2 regions of the Enterococcus sp. LJL51 genome follow, and region 1 is predicted to be linked to the other one. Evidence: predicted binding sites of a transcription regulator. Region 1 holds the regulator's gene; the other holds the start of a gene.

Evidence for each region. The regulator HrcA, encoded in region 1, represses chaperone genes, less so after heat shock. The targets are predictions, from matches to a motif close to TTAGCACTCNNNNNNNNNGAGTGCTAA.
Region 2: a site for HrcA is predicted at 1,073-1,099, ahead of groES (co-chaperone GroES). Genes of this name have one in related genera too.

Annotation. Positions count from the first base shown of each region.
Region 1 is NZ_JBTXLW010000006.1:149,095-156,919, reverse strand. Features, by position in the region: gene dnaK (molecular chaperone DnaK) at 1-271, opposite strand, end outside; gene grpE (nucleotide exchange factor GrpE) at 326-850, opposite strand; gene hrcA (heat-inducible transcriptional repressor HrcA) at 912-1,955, opposite strand; gene hemW (radical SAM family heme chaperone HemW) at 2,110-3,279, opposite strand; gene ACYSNQ_RS08310 (helix-turn-helix transcriptional regulator) at 3,575-3,760, opposite strand; gene ACYSNQ_RS08305 (winged helix-turn-helix transcriptional regulator) at 3,767-4,123, opposite strand; gene ACYSNQ_RS08300 (aldo/keto reductase) at 4,254-5,093, shown strand; gene ACYSNQ_RS08295 (SDR family NAD(P)-dependent oxidoreductase) at 5,108-5,902, shown strand; gene ribF (riboflavin biosynthesis protein RibF) at 6,182-7,129, opposite strand; gene truB (tRNA pseudouridine(55) synthase TruB) at 7,148-7,825, opposite strand, start outside.
Region 2 is NZ_JBTXLW010000008.1:306-8,130, forward strand. Features, by position in the region: gene ACYSNQ_RS09435 (CPBP family intramembrane glutamic endopeptidase) at 1-656, opposite strand, end outside; gene ACYSNQ_RS09440 (hypothetical protein) at 719-895, opposite strand; gene groES (co-chaperone GroES) at 1,132-1,416, shown strand; gene groL (chaperonin GroEL) at 1,531-3,159, shown strand; gene ACYSNQ_RS09455 (hypothetical protein) at 3,389-3,640, opposite strand; gene ACYSNQ_RS09460 (serine O-acetyltransferase) at 3,974-4,495, shown strand; gene ACYSNQ_RS09465 (GNAT family N-acetyltransferase) at 4,606-5,070, shown strand; gene ACYSNQ_RS09470 (helix-hairpin-helix domain-containing protein) at 5,174-5,368, opposite strand; gene ACYSNQ_RS09475 (DUF1697 domain-containing protein) at 5,582-6,124, shown strand; gene ACYSNQ_RS09480 (VanW family protein) at 6,347-7,168, shown strand; gene ACYSNQ_RS09485 (TraX family protein) at 7,301-7,825, opposite strand, start outside.

The sequences.
Region 1 (7,825 bases):
AAATTTCCTGAGGCGTATAAGATTTACCTTCAGCTTCCACTTTAAAGCCAGCTTCACCCATGTGGCGTTTAATTGAAGCGATTGTATGAGGATTTGTCACTGCCTGACGCTTAGCAACTTCCCCTACTTGAATTTCTCCATTTTTAAAAGATACAACAGAAGGTGTTGTACGGTTTCCTTCTGGATTCGCAATAATCTTTGCTTCTCCGCCTTCTAATACAGCAACTGCTGAGTTTGTTGTTCCTAAGTCAATACCAATTATTTTACTCATGTTTATTTCTCCTATCTTCTATTTTAATTTTAAAATTGAATGTGCTTATTTTATTTATTGAGAAACGACTACCATGCTGGCGCGCAGAACACGATCCTGTAGCTTATAGCCCTTTTGCAGAACCTCTACAATTGTGTCTGAAGCAACACCATCATCAGCCGGAACTGTCTGAACTGCTTGATGAAGATTCGGATCGAAAGACTCTCCCTGTGCCGGTATTTCTTCGATTCCTTCTTCTTTCAAGGCAAAGATCATGCTTTCATAAACCATCTCGATGCCCTTTTTCAGGCTTGCGCCTTGTTCATCGTCGACTTCAATCGCCATTGCCCGTTCTAAATTATCTAGAGCCGGCAATAATTTTTTCCCTAAATCCTGTGATCTGTAACGAACCAGCAGCTCTCGTTCATTTTTAAAACGATTGCTCATATTAGCAATTTCTGCACGGGCCCGCAGGAACTTATCTTCCATTTCATTAAGCTCGTTCTTTAGTGTTTCTGTTTCTGTCAGTTCAGGTTCTGTGTTTTCCGAAGCTGTTTCTTCTACTTGATCCTGAAGCTCTTCTTTTTCTTCTTTGTTCAATCCAGCAACTTCCCTTCCCGTTTCGTAGATTCAATTTATCTTTAAGAATATCACCAAAGCGCTATCCATCAAGAAATCGATAGTAAGAGCCTAACTGTGAAGCCAGCTCATTTCTAAATACATCAACTAGACTAAATATTTTAGAATACGGCATACTTGCCGGTCCCAGTAATGCGATAGTTCCTTTGCCATGTCCGATAACTTCATAGGTTGCCGTAATCATGCTCATGCTTTTCAGTAAATCGTTGCCGATTTCCGAACCGATTTTAAAGCTAATTGGTCTTGCAGCTGTTTCAGTCATTTCCAGCAGATTGGTCAGCGCTTCTGTGTTATTCATAAAAGAATAAACTGATTTTAACTGACTGTGATCCATACTAACGCCAAAATCCAGCAGATTCAAACGACCGCTCACATAAACCTTCTCTTCAAAAATGTGCCCCAGCATCGTGTCGAAAAGATTCATCATCCCTTCAGGCGTTTGGAAATACCTGTGCAGAATCATTGGAATCTCTGTGCGTAAACGATGGTAAACGGTCAGCAAAGGCTGCCCAACAAGCTTTTCGTTGATAATATTAGTCATTTTTTCTAAATCTTCTTTGGAAACAGTGTTTGGGATAGCAAATACCTGACTCTCGACATTTCCTTTGTCAGTAACAATGATAGCAATAACCTGCCGATCATTCAAAGGAACCATCCGAAATCCTGTTAATTTTCTTTCCTTAACCTCCGGCCCCAAAGAAAACGCTGTATAGCTGGTTAGCTCAGATAAGATTTTCGCAGATTGTTCAATGATATCATTAATCTCCCGAAACTCTGAGCCAAAGGACTGGCGAATACTATTTAATTCTCCCGGTTCTACCTCAGCTGGTTTCAGCAGGTAATCAACATAATAGCGATAGCCGTTCATAGACGGAACCCTTCCAGAAGAAGAATGGGTTTTAAGCAGCAATCCCTGCTCCTCTAAAGCTTTCATATCATTTCGAATTGTGGCAGAACTGGACTTGATTCCATCCTCCATCAATTTTTTCGAACCTACAGGTGTCCCCGTAGTTGTGTACTGCTGGATGATAAGTCTCAAGATTTCTTTTTGTCTTTCAGTAATCATAATACCACCCTCCATTAGCACTCCTATCTAATGAGTGCTAATACAATTATTAATATAGCAAGTTCTATCATGATTGTCAAGAAAAAAACAGCAATTTTTAGCACTCTTTATAACCGAGTGCTAAAAATTGCTATAGTTTTCTTTTTTCTTGTTATTAAGCATCCAAAAGGAAGGATTCAAAGACTTCATTTCCAATATATAGTCCTTTTTCACTGAGGCGAAGTGCCTCTGCTGTTTCAACTAATAATCCCTTATTGATTAGTGAAGGAATAACTTCCCCGTAAACTGTCGTTATGTCAATGCCAAACTTTTCTACAAAACGCTTTTTGTTTACACCGCTTAGCTTTCTTAGTCCCAGAAACATTTCTTCTTCAATTTGATTGTTCTTAGTTAAATGTTCAGTTTCTAATACTGGCAGACGATTTTCACGCAAGGGTTTTAAATAATGCTGAATGGGTCCGTAATTACGGTAACGATTGTCTCCCAGATAACCACTGGCTCCAGCACCAAATCCATAATAATGTTCATTATTCCAATACACAAGATTGTGTTGGCTCTCTTTTCCCTTCAACGCAAAATTGCTGACCTCGTACTGTTGTCTGTTCGTCTGCGCCATTTTTTTGATTGTCTCTTCAAACATCCCTGCTTCCGCATCCTCATCAGGAAGAGTCAGCCTTCCTTGTCTCACCCAATTCATAAACATCGTTTTATTTTCCAATATCAGTGAATACAATGAATAATGAGGGAGGTCTAAATCAATTGCCCGCTGAAGTGTATCCTGGAAGCTGGCAAGCGTCTGCCCTGGCAACGCATAAATTAAATCAATACTAACATTCTCAAATGCCTCTTTGTCTAAAAAGTCCATTGTCTGGTAGACATCAGCTGCGGTATGTTTTCTACCAATTTTTTTCAGCAGTTGATCGTCGAAGGTCTGAACCCCCATTGATAGACGGTTTACACCATAATTCTTCATTACTTTCAGCTTCTCTCGACTTAAATCTCCCGGATTTGCTTCTACTGTAAACTCGTTGCAGTCATCAAAAGGAAGCAGCTCCCTCACACCAAACAGCAAGCGGTCCAGCTGTTCTGCACTTAGCGATGTTGGTGTTCCGCCGCCTATATAGATTGTTTCCATCTTTTTTCGAGGGGATTGCGCCAATGTCAGACGAATCTCTTTTAGCAGCGCTTCAATATATTCATCTACCGGCTGACCTTCCAGAAAAACTTTATTGAAGTCGCAATAGTAGCAGATATGCTCACAGAATGGTATGTGAATGTAAGCTGAAATTTTGCTGTTGTTTCTTAAATCATTGTTTATCGTCATTCTATTCATTTTCCTTCCAAAAACCAAAATCACACAATATTAACACCATGGAAACCATTAGAAAAAATTCACTTGTATCATCGTTCAAATTTTAATCATTTCTAGCGCCCTTCGGTTGCTTTTCAAGCTTAAGCCGCCAGTTAAACACTGGATGTTTCCGTCTATTTTAGCATATTATCCGCATAGGTTATAGAGAGTCTGTTTGGCATCTTTCAGTTCTATTTTTTATCATGGTAGGTTAGTGCCATCTGGATACAGATAATCAGAGTATCTATTGGCAACACTTCTTGAGGATTCAGTACAATAGCTCTGTTTTTTGAAAAGCTGAGTGAATCGGAAAACCTGCATATTCAATCGTTTCAATGTCTCTGAAAATTGTTCGCTTAGAAACGCCGAAACGTGCAGCCAGCTCAGAAGCGGAAATAACATCATTTTCTAAAAGTAAAATAATGATTGATAAAACACGCTCAATTTTCTTCATTTTCTATCAACTTTCTGCTAAAAGCAGTACCTCTTCCCCCTGATTCTGCAAGGTGGTCACATGCATCGTGCCCCACTGACACAATCCATCCAAAACAATTTCCAGTGTTTCTCCATATGGACTCAATGAGTATTCTACTTTTGGCGGTACCTGATTGTATGATTTTCGTTTGACAATATTATCCAATTCTAATTCACGCAGCTGCTGAGTCAGCATTTTCTGACTAATTCCCGGAATTTTACGCTGCAAGTCGCTTGGACGCAATGCACCATGACGCAAATTACATAAAATAATCGGTTTCCATTTCCCGCCAATAACCTCCATCGCAGCTTCAACACCAATATTATAAATTTTTTGTTTCATTTTTTCGCTCCAATCCTTCTAGTTTCACAATTGATACTTTTTTGTTAGTATAGCACAAAAAAGTCGGTACTATCCTTTTGGATAATTCCGTTATATAGTAATTTCAGAAAAAGCTTGAGGAGGAAAATCAATGATTCATTCATTAGAAGAAAAAATAATAGTAAACAATGGAAGCCAAATTCCCGGGTTAGGCTTAGGGGTTTTTCAAATACCTGATGAAGAAACAGAAGCAGTGGTTTCTGAAGGAATTCTTCAAGGCTACCGCCTGATTGACACTGCTCAAATTTACGGAAACGAAGCTGGTACAGGCGCTGGAATAAAAAAAGGAATGGCAGCAGCAAATATAGCAAGGGAAGAACTATTTGTGACTTCCAAGCTTTGGAATAATCACTTATCCTATGACGAAACAATAACTGCTTTTGAAAATAGTTTGTCACTTCTAGGGCTGGACTACCTTGATTTATACCTGATTCACTGGCCTGGAACAGATGCATTTGAGACATCCTGGAAAGCATTGGAGGACCTATACAAAGCTGGAAAAGTTAAGGCTATCGGCGTCAGCAATTTTCAGATTCAGCATTTAGAAAAGCTGCTAAGTTTCGCAACCGTTCTACCTGTCATCAATCAAATTGAGCTGCATCCAAAATTGAACCAGCAGAAATTACGGGATTTTTGTAAACAGCATAATACCCATATTCAGGCTTGGTCACCATTGATGCAGGGCAGAATATTAAATGACCCCCTCCTACAAAAGATTGGGGCAGCTCACCAGCGTTCCAGCGCACAAATAGTTTTGCGTTGGGCTGTTCAACAGGATATTCTGCTGGTAGTAAAATCTGTGCAGTCTGCTCGGATGAAAAGTAATGCACAGCTGTTTGATTTTGAATTATCTGATGAAGAGATGGTGGCAATAACTAATTTGAACGAAAATCTACGCGTCGGACCAGATCCCGATACGTTTGACTTTTAAAGGAGGTTTTTATTATGGAGATGAATGTAGCTAAAAAAACTGCTCTTGTTACTGGTTCCACCAAAGGAATTGGAAAAGCCATCGCTATTGAGCTGGCACGCGAAGGAGCAGATGTGATTATTAACGGACGAGATAAAGTTCAGGTGATGCATGCTGTTGAGGAGATTAAGCAGCTGTTTCCAGAAACTGACCCACATGGGGCCCCAGCTGATTTAGAAAAATTAGAAGAACGTGAGAAGCTTTTCAATACCTTTCCTAAAGTAGATATTTTAGTTAACAACATGGGTATTTTTCAGCCAATGGATTATTGGGCTATCACCGATGATATTTGGGAACATTTTTTCAAGGTTAATGTCTTAGCCGGTAATGCTCTAGCCAACCATTATTTACCAGCTATGCTGAAACAGGATTTCGGACGAATTATTTTTATCGCCAGCGAAGAGGCCTTGATGCCGTCAGGAGAAATGGCCCAGTACAGTATGACGAAGACAATGAATCTATCCTTAGCAAAAAGCTTATCGAAGCTGACCGTAGGTACTCATGTAACGGTAAATACGATTATGCCTGGCTCTACTTTGACTGAAGGTGTTCAGAAAATGCTTGAGGACATGTACCAGGATAGCAGTCTTCCTTCAGATGAATGGGAACATGATTTTATGAAAAACCATCGTCCTCTTTCACAGATTCAGCGGCTGATTCGTCCTGAAGAAATCGGTCGGTTGGCCGTTTTTGTTGCCAGCCCGTATGCCTCATCTTTTTCCGGCTCTGCTTTACGTGCAGATGGCGGCTTAATCCCTACGATTTATTAGCTATTTATGAAAAGATAAGAAAGCAGTTCCCAGCCTGTGATTTGTAAAAAACGTTCAAATTAAATGCAATTAGAGGCTACACTGCTAAAGTTGAGAAACTAATTATCACGAATATACAAAAGACAGGTTGAACATGAGATCTAAAACGTCTTATACTCAACCTGTCCTTAATTAAGAGTGCGCATCAATTAGAAGCACTGACTCTCTCACCAATAGGATTCTTCTCTTGCCAACTGCAGTTATGCAAGAGTCGCTTTAACTATAGCTTGCTGCTTTATTTCACTTTTTCCTTTTTGCAAAATAATCCGCAGTATCCTGCTCATCCTGCTTCAGTTGGCTAATTAAGGCGTCTGCCCCATTGAATTTGACCTGATCACGCAGATAGTGGTCCCAGCGGACAGTAACCTGCTCACCATAGATGTCTTTATGAAAATCTAAAATATAGACTTCTACTGTTAACTCCCTACCTTCACCAAATGTATCATTATGCCCAATGGATCCCATTCCGGCATACCACTGATTACCAATTTTAATCCGAGTAGCATAAACGCCGATTCGAGGTAGTCTAACAATACTTTTCACTTGAATATTCGCAGTAGGAAAACCAAGTTGTCTTCCCCGTGCATCTCCATGAACAACTGTTCCTTCAGTTTCATACACATACCCTAATAGCTCAGTAACCTCTTCCATATTACCATCATCCATCATTTCCCGAATACGTGTGGAACTAATTTTCAGCCCCTCCAGCTCTTCCTTCTGAACAGTAACAACATCGAACCGCCCCTTGGCATATTCAGGAAAATGAGCAACATCAGCAATATCCTTAGGTCCGTAAGTATAGTCAAACCCGGATACTGCAACTTTTCCATGCAGCGCTACAATATATTGATCAACAAATTCCTGTGGAGGCAGCTTTGCAAATGCAGAGGTGAAGTCAATAATATAAAGAATGTCTACGCCTAGCGCTTCCATGTGTTCTTCTTTTTGTTTTAAACTGGTCAGGTACTTCATAGATGCCGGCTCAATTTTTTGAAATACAATTGAAGGATGTTGATTAAAAGTCATCACTGCGAGCTTCAGCCCTTTTTCTTCGGCAATTTTTTTGCCGGTTTCGATAACCTTCTGATGTCCTTTGTGCACGCCGTCAAAAAAACCCAGAACCATCACCACATCCTCGTTTGGAATTTCTTTTGGATCGTAGGGATGGCGGATTGAAACGATTTTCATAATTCAAAACTTCTTTCTTTAATTATTTCTCAATACCTTGCTCGGCTTTAAAAGATGAGATTTTTCCTCATGCTGTTTATATAAGCTTACCACCAAATCATGGTGATAGAGGGCAATTAGTTCTGCCGGCATATCAGTGATGCCCAACTCTTTCATCGTCAAAAATACGCCATTCCGTACTTTATTATACTGTTCGTCCGTTAAATAAAACGCAGGAAAGTCTTTAACTGCTGTTTCAATAGGTAGTAACACCTGATTAATTTCTCCGGCCTCCATTTTCTCTGCCACTTCTGCTAATGTCAGACACTGATCCTGTCTCAAACCACCACTCGCTGTTCTAACTAACTCAGACATATGAGCGGGTACGCCTAATAAAGTACCTGTATCAACTGAAAGAGTACGTACATAAGTCCCTTTTCCGCAGACCACTTTGAAACGCCAAGACTGCGTTCCTTTCTCCTTATCTAACTGCGGCGTACTAGTTCGTTCAAATGAATGAATCAGCGCCGTTCTTTTAGGTCGTTCAACTTCCTCACCATTTCGGGCATAGTCATACAATCGCCGCCCGTTCACTTTAACAGCAGAATACATCGGTGGGATTTGAGTGATTTCTCCTAGCATCTGTTCCATCGCCCAGTCGATTTTCTCAACAGGAAAAGGTGTGGTAATGCTTTTTTGCTCAACCACATCTCCGCT
Region 2 (7,825 bases), on a different contig from region 1:
TATGAGTGTCCGCTGGAATAAAGAATCAGCTGTATAACTACGACAAGTGTATTCATACCACAGTGGGCAATGATGGAGGTCCAGATTTTCCCAGTCACTTTATAGAGAATGGCAAAGAAAAGCCCCAGAACGAAATAAACAAAAAAGTTTCCGTCAAAATGAATAATGGAAAAAAGTGCTGAGCTGAGAATTGCTCCCAACCAAAAACCAGTCTTTTCATAATAGAAGAGATCAATTAATGAACGTCGGAAAACAAATTCTTCCATAATTGGTCCCCCAATAATTGTCGCAAAAACAAATAAGCTGTTGTTCAAAATAATTGAGATAATATTTTTAGTATTTTCTGAATTAGGAGCTGTATTTGTAATGGTCGTTTGAAGGCTAACAACAATTCCCTGAAGAAAGAGAGCCAGAAAGATGCCGCTAACTCCGAGAAGCAGAACGAATACTGGAGAGTGAAGCCGCCCCTTTTTTTCCACCATTGTTTTTTCTTTATCTTTTAGATATAAGCCAATCATTAAACCTGCACCTAAAATATAGGCTAGTGTGGAGGCTAAGACCACGACATCCTGCGAAGCTGATGCAAAGAGCAATGGTGAGACAAAGACAGCCAGGTAAATCAAAATCATTGTCATACTTGTTTTTTTAGCAGCCATAAAATCCTCTTTTCTTTTCAAGTGAGTAGTTCAAACTATCCTATAGAAAACTGAAAACCTATCTATTTTTTGTGGCGGAATCCTAATAAAAGGAAAATAAAAATTGAAAAAAACAAGGCTTCCCACAAGGTAGTTGTCCAGTCGAATTGCTTATCTACACCAAAAAAAAGATTTCCGGCATTTGCGATGAAAAGATAAACAAATGTAAGAATAATAGTCTGAGCAATGCGCTGTTTCATATTCGCTTTCCTCCTTTTTTTATTTTCCACTAATTCTATTTTAGCATGAAGTGCGCTAAATACTGGAATGAAATGGTCAATGGATTTGGGAGATAATCCAAAGTAAGATAAAAATCTTATTTTTCATACAAAAGACTTGCAAAGCAAATCAGAAATGAGTATTATAAATAGTGTGAGTTAGCACTCTCTTTGCAAGAGTGCTAAAAATCAAAAAATTTATCATGGAGGGATTTATTGTGTTAAAACCATTAGGCGATCGCATCATTCTTGAAGTCGCACAGGAAGAGGAAAAAACAGTAGGAGGTATTGTTTTAGCTTCAGCTGCAAAAGAAAAGCCACAGACTGGTAAAGTTATCGCGGTGGGAGAAGGCCGTGTATTAGATAACGGTACAAAAGTTCCTGCGGAAGTAAAAGAAGGCGATACAGTTATGTTTGAAAAGTATTCCGGAACAGAAGTTAAATATGAAGGAACAGAATATTTAATTGTTTCAGGAAAAGATATCATCGCAGTTGTAGAATAAACCTCTAATAATTTTTATAGTATTAAGGTAAATCTGAGCTATTAAGTATTAGAATTCTCAGGTAAATCCTAATAAAACAGAATGAACAATAAAATAAATAAGGTGGGAAATAACATGGCAAAAGAAATTAAATTTGCAGAAGATGCCCGCGCAGCAATGCTTCGTGGTGTGGATATTTTAGCTGATACAGTAAAAGTAACATTAGGTCCAAAAGGTCGTAATGTCGTTTTAGAAAAATCTTATGGTTCACCGCTAATCACCAATGATGGTGTAACAATCGCAAAAGAGATTGAATTAGAAGATCATTTTGAAAATATGGGTGCTAAATTAGTTTCTGAGGTTGCCTCTAAAACTAATGATATTGCAGGAGATGGTACAACAACTGCGACTGTTTTAACACAGGCAATTGTTCGTGAAGGGCTGAAAAACGTCACTGCTGGAGCAAATCCTTTAGGCATCCGCCGGGGAATTGAATTGGCTACAAAAACAGCGGTTGAAGAACTGCATAATATTTCTGCTGTTGTAGACTCAAAAGAAGCAATTGCACAAGTAGCAGCTGTTTCTTCTGGTTCAGAAAAAGTTGGTCAGCTGATTGCAGATGCAATGGAAAAAGTCGGTAATGATGGTGTTATCACTATTGAAGAGTCGAAAGGAATCGAAACAGAGCTGGATGTTGTAGAAGGCATGCAGTTTGACCGCGGCTATCTGTCTCAATACATGGTGACAGACAATGATAAAATGGAAGCTGTTTTAGAAAATCCGTATATTTTGATTACTGACAAGAAAATTTCAAATATCCAAGATATTCTGCCTTTATTAGAGCAAATTCTACAACAATCTCGTCCGCTGCTGATTATTGCTGATGATGTAGATGGTGAAGCGTTACCTACACTAGTATTAAATAAAATCCGCGGAACCTTCAATGTGGTTGCAGTGAAAGCGCCAGGCTTCGGTGACCGCCGCAAAGCAATGCTTGAAGATATTGCTGTTTTAACAGGTGGAACAGTGATTACTGAAGATCTTGGTTTAGAGTTAAAAGATACAACTATTGAAAACCTTGGTAATGCAAGTAAAGTAGTTGTTGATAAAGACAATACAACAATCGTTGAGGGAGCCGGCGGCAAAGAAGCGATTGATGCTCGTGTTCAACTAATCAAAAATCAAATTGTTGATACAACTTCTGACTTCGACCGTGAAAAACTACAGGAACGTCTGGCAAAATTAGCTGGCGGTGTTGCGGTAGTTAAAGTCGGTGCGGCTACAGAAACAGAACTTAAAGAATTGAAGCTGCGTATCGAAGATGCCTTAAACGCAACTCGTGCGGCTGTTGAAGAAGGAATGGTTTCCGGCGGTGGTACAGCGTTGGTAAATGTTATTGGTAAAGTAACAGAAGTAGACGCAGAAGGCGATGTAGCAACAGGTGTGAAAATCGTGGTTCGTGCATTAGAAGAACCAATTCGCCAAATTGCTGAAAATGCCGGTTATGAAGGTTCAGTCATCGTTGATAAACTGAAAAATGTTGATTTAGGTATTGGTTTTAATGCAGCCAATGGTGAGTGGGTAAACATGCTTGATGCAGGAATTGTTGACCCAACAAAAGTAACTCGTTCAGCCTTGCAGAATGCAGCCTCTGTAGCAGCATTGTTGCTGACAACAGAAGCAGTAGTTGCAGATAAACCAGAACCAGCTGGCGCAGCTGTTCCCCCAATGGATCCATCAATGGGTATGGGCGGCATGATGTAAGTAACCTCTAAGAACCTTGATTTTTCAAGGTTCTTTTTTTATTTTCTATTGTTTTTTACTGCTTATAGGGCTAAAAAGGGCAAAACTTTTCTAAAAAAATATAGGTTGTTTAGTTTGTTTAATAATCATAAATGAATCCCATATTTTAACAACGAGTCTTCTCCAAATACAAAGTATTCCTCATAGGAAAAGTAAAGTAATTCAATTTGGATAGAAGGACGACACAGATTTATCGCAGCATTAAAAATAGAAATAAAATCAAAAAAATGACAAAAAATACAGGGACATATGAAAATATAAATCTTCTCATCTTGTTTCCTATAGCTCGTTCATCAGCATCATTAAACAGCAAACAAAAAGGGAAAGACCAGAATTTTCCATTGGATAATTTTAGAAAATATCCAATCAATAATAAAATTCCAGAAATTGTAACACCTGCAAAGGCTATATCTAGGGCAAGCGGTAAATCACTTAGATTCATAATAAGTATCTCTCTTTTTTTGATTATATTCTACAAGGATAAAAGCAGAACAGCAACAAAAATCAGAAAGGCTGAATGACGTAGGAAGCTTGCAAAACGACTTTTTTACTTTCACATACGGATATATGATATAGAAATAAATTTTTCAACGAATAAAATTAGCAATAATGATGTATAGATTAGTAGAGCGGGACCCAAAAATCACTACTCGCAAAGAACAATTTCTCTTGAAGAATTTCTCCTGTAGTTTTAAGTAAGTTTTTTTATTTTTGACAAAGAAACAATATGAACTTGTACTTTTCATGAAGAATATTTAAGAAGGGGGAAGTTCAAATGTTTGAACAACTAATAAATATGAATTGCTTTTCAGTAAATAAAAAACTTGCTAAAGAAGCAGCGGAATTACTGGAAAGGTTGTACGGCTGTGAAATTAACTGTACTGAGATAGATGAGAGTGTGCCCTTTGCACACCATGCACGAGGCTGTACAATTGTCGCAGCAAAAATCTGTGAAAATGTGGTCATTTATCAAAATGTTACAATTGGTTCGAATATGAAATACAGTAAAGCTGTAAAGAAGTGGGAGAACGTGGGAAACCCAATCATTGCTAAAAATGTAATTATAGCAGACGGTGCCAAGATTCTGGGACCAGTAGTAATTGGTGAAAATTCAGCTATAGGAGCTGGAGCGATTATTACAAAAAATATTCCTGCAGACAGTGTTGCATTTGGTGTTAATCAGCATAAGCCCAAAGATCCTAATTATGATTTGCTGTTCAATCGGGATATGATTGATCCAGAAATAATCATTGAGGAAAAACATCGGCTAATCTCAGCTTTTGAAAAGAACAATTAAGAAACTTCAGAAGTTTGGATACGGTCATTAGCTCCAGAGACAGTTCAGCAACGGGTTTCCTCAACACGTAACAGCTGATATACTATCAAGAAAAGGGGGAAAGAGTTACTATGGAAAAAGAATGGCTGTATAGGAGTATTGATTCGGCGGACATAAAAGAAGCGATTGAACTGTATATCGAAGTTTTTTCAGCTGAACCTTGGAACGATCAGCTTACGTTTCAGCAGATTGCGGATTATATTAAAAGCTTACAGGGGATGAATACTTTTAAAGGCTTTATTTTACGAAATGAAGCAACCGGCAAATTGACAGGAGTAGCTTTAGGCTTTGTGAGACCTTGGTATCAAGGATTGGAATATCATATGGATGCATTTTACATTTCCAATGAGCTTCAAAGAAAAGGCATAGGGAGCTGTTTTATGACTAAAATAAAGCAGTCCCTTGCGGAAGAAAATATACCTGATATTATTCTAGATACAGAACGAGGATATCCTGCAGAAGGATTCTATTTGAAGAATGGCTTCAATGCTTTAGCAGCCTCTGTTTTATTAAGTGCAAGCACTCAAGAAGTATAGTCAAATAATTTACGCCAATACAAATAAGGAACTATTATGAACTCATTCCAATCTCTTTGGTTGGTTTGCTTGATAATAGTTTCTTTTTTATTCTACAGAAAGTTTATTGTTTAAGGGACATATTGACTGAGTGAAGGGCTTGATTAACAATCGGCAAGGATGCCGGACCTATGCCATGGAAGCTTAACAGTTCTTTTTTAGTTAGAGCTGCCAGCTTTGGGAATGAATCAATTTTTTTGTGAAGTAAAGCTCGCCGGGCTGGTTTTGATAATTTTTCTAAGAATTCCTGATAAGTCACTGGAAACACCTCCATTTTCTATAGCTAATATAACATATTTAAGAGATTAATCACGACGGTAAAGTTTACCAGCTTAAAAAAGGAGTACTGAACAGTAAGTCATTGACTTCAATTATCCACTAGCCTAAAATTATAACCATTAAGTAGCTTTATCCTATAAATGATGAAATGATAGACGGCATACTATTTTAAGCAGAAAGAGAGGCAAAATTTATGGAGAGATATATTGCGCTTTTACGTGGAATAAATGTAGGTGGTAAGAATAAGATATCCATGCCGTTATTGAAAGCAGCCTTTGAAAAAATCGGTTTTTTAGATATGGTAACCTACATCAACAGCGGGAACATTGTTTTTTCTAGTGATATTCAAGATAAAAGTGAGCTGATAAGAAAATGTGAGGCTGCAATAGTGGATGAATTCGCACTAAATATTCCTGTTACCGTAGTATCGGCAAAGGATTTAGCGACAACGCTAAGTAATGCGCCAGAATGGTGGAATATAGAAAAAGAATCAATTCATTATGCGATTTTCGTTATTTCTCCAGTTACTGTGGAAGAAGTGTTTGCTGAGGTTGGAGAGGTAAAACCGGAGTATGAACAAATTAGTCATCATGGCAATGTTATCTTCTGGTCAGCTCCACGAAAAACCTTTAACAAAGCACGCTGGTCCAAAATTGCCAGCTCGTCTGTAAATAATAGCGTCACAATTAGAAACGCCAATACAGTAAATAAACTACTTCAATTAACTAGTAAGTGAGAGTTATTATGAGACAGCGGCTGCTGTCTTTTTTTTATTCTAGTTTTAATTAGTTGCAAGAATATAAATACTCTGTCTTGTTCTATCATGGTTGCTATCAAATGAAATACAAAAAAATAAGTAATTAAAGTTTTTAGAAATATTTTTGTAATGTGTTTGACACAAAAGTAATGTTATGTAATAATTGATTGGAAGGATATAAAGAACATGGAGGAGTGGAAAATGGAAAGAAAGCTGTTTTGTGAAATTTCACCTCTGACCTATAAAATTTCAGTCTATAAAAATATAGTCAAACGGCATGTTCAAGACTACTGGAAAAAAGAACGCTTTTCTTCTGAAAAAAGAGAGGAAAAATTACCTGTATGCGTGTATAGGCATCGCTCTTTGATTCGAAGAAAGCTTGGCAATGTTGATTTAGAGCTTCAAAATAACAAGGCAGTGAATCTGGCAATTTCCACGCAAAAGGTCTCTGGTATTCTAATAAAGCCAGGTGAGACTTTTTCTTTTTGGCATCTAGTTGGGATGTGTACAGAAAAAGAAGGTTATTTAGAAGGACTAATGATTGGAAAAAATACCACTGTGAGCGGCATTGGCGGGGGAATGTGTCAATTTACTAATCTGATTCACTGGATTATTCTCCATACGCCCTTTGAAATTGTTGAGCATCATCATCATGACAACATTGATTTATTTCCAGATTATGGCCGTGTGATACCTTTTGGAACCGGGACATCTATTGTTTATAACTATTTTGACTATCGGTTTAGAAATACGACTAATCAAATATATCAATTAATCGTCTACACAGATGATATATATCTTAACGGTGAATTATATGCGGAAAATGAACAAGCCTACAGTTATCATATTAAAGGCGAAAATGAGTATTTTAGCAAATCACAAGGGGTTGTTTACAGGAATGGAGAAATCATCCGAACTGTAATTGATAGAAGAACCGGGAATCAGGTGAAAAGGGAACTGATAAAGAAGAACCGTGCGAAGGTCCTGTATGATACCACTCATCTAACAATAGTAGAAGAATAGCAGATTAGACTATAGTAATTTTTTCTTCTAATCACCCAATAATTGAGCTAGTTGAAATGACTATGGCTGTTGTAATAAGGAGTTAAAAAATAAGACCACCAGGGTCTTATTTTTTATTTTGGGAGCCGCTCATCAAGGAATTACGGGAAATAATGAACGAATGTAGGGAATTAGCAGCTGCTGCTGGATTAGGAGCAACAGTAACAGATGTACAGGATAAAATACATAAAAAAGATACTTCCATTGCCGTCCCCTTTGACCGTTATAGAAATAAATGAAAATGAAAGATAACAGCCCTGAATAGCTGTTTTGCAGGATAACAGCACTGCCTGCCAAACATTTAATCAGTGGATAATTGCGTAATATATACAATGAAGCAATTAAAAGCACACCAATCCATCCGCCGTAATCTGTTCGGAGAAACTCAGCAGCAAAAATTCCGCTAAACAGAACACCAGCGGAAATGAATACATTTAAAGGTGTTCGTTCTTCAAATTTTTTCAAGCCAATCAAGACGACTAAGCCGATAAGCAATGTAAAAAAAACGTTTTGTTTTTCCAGTGTAAAATAGGATTGGCGAAAGGCCATATCATAAGGAACTTCTGATAAAATAGCAAATAGTAGTAAACGGGAAAAATATTTTTTCACATTAGAGGT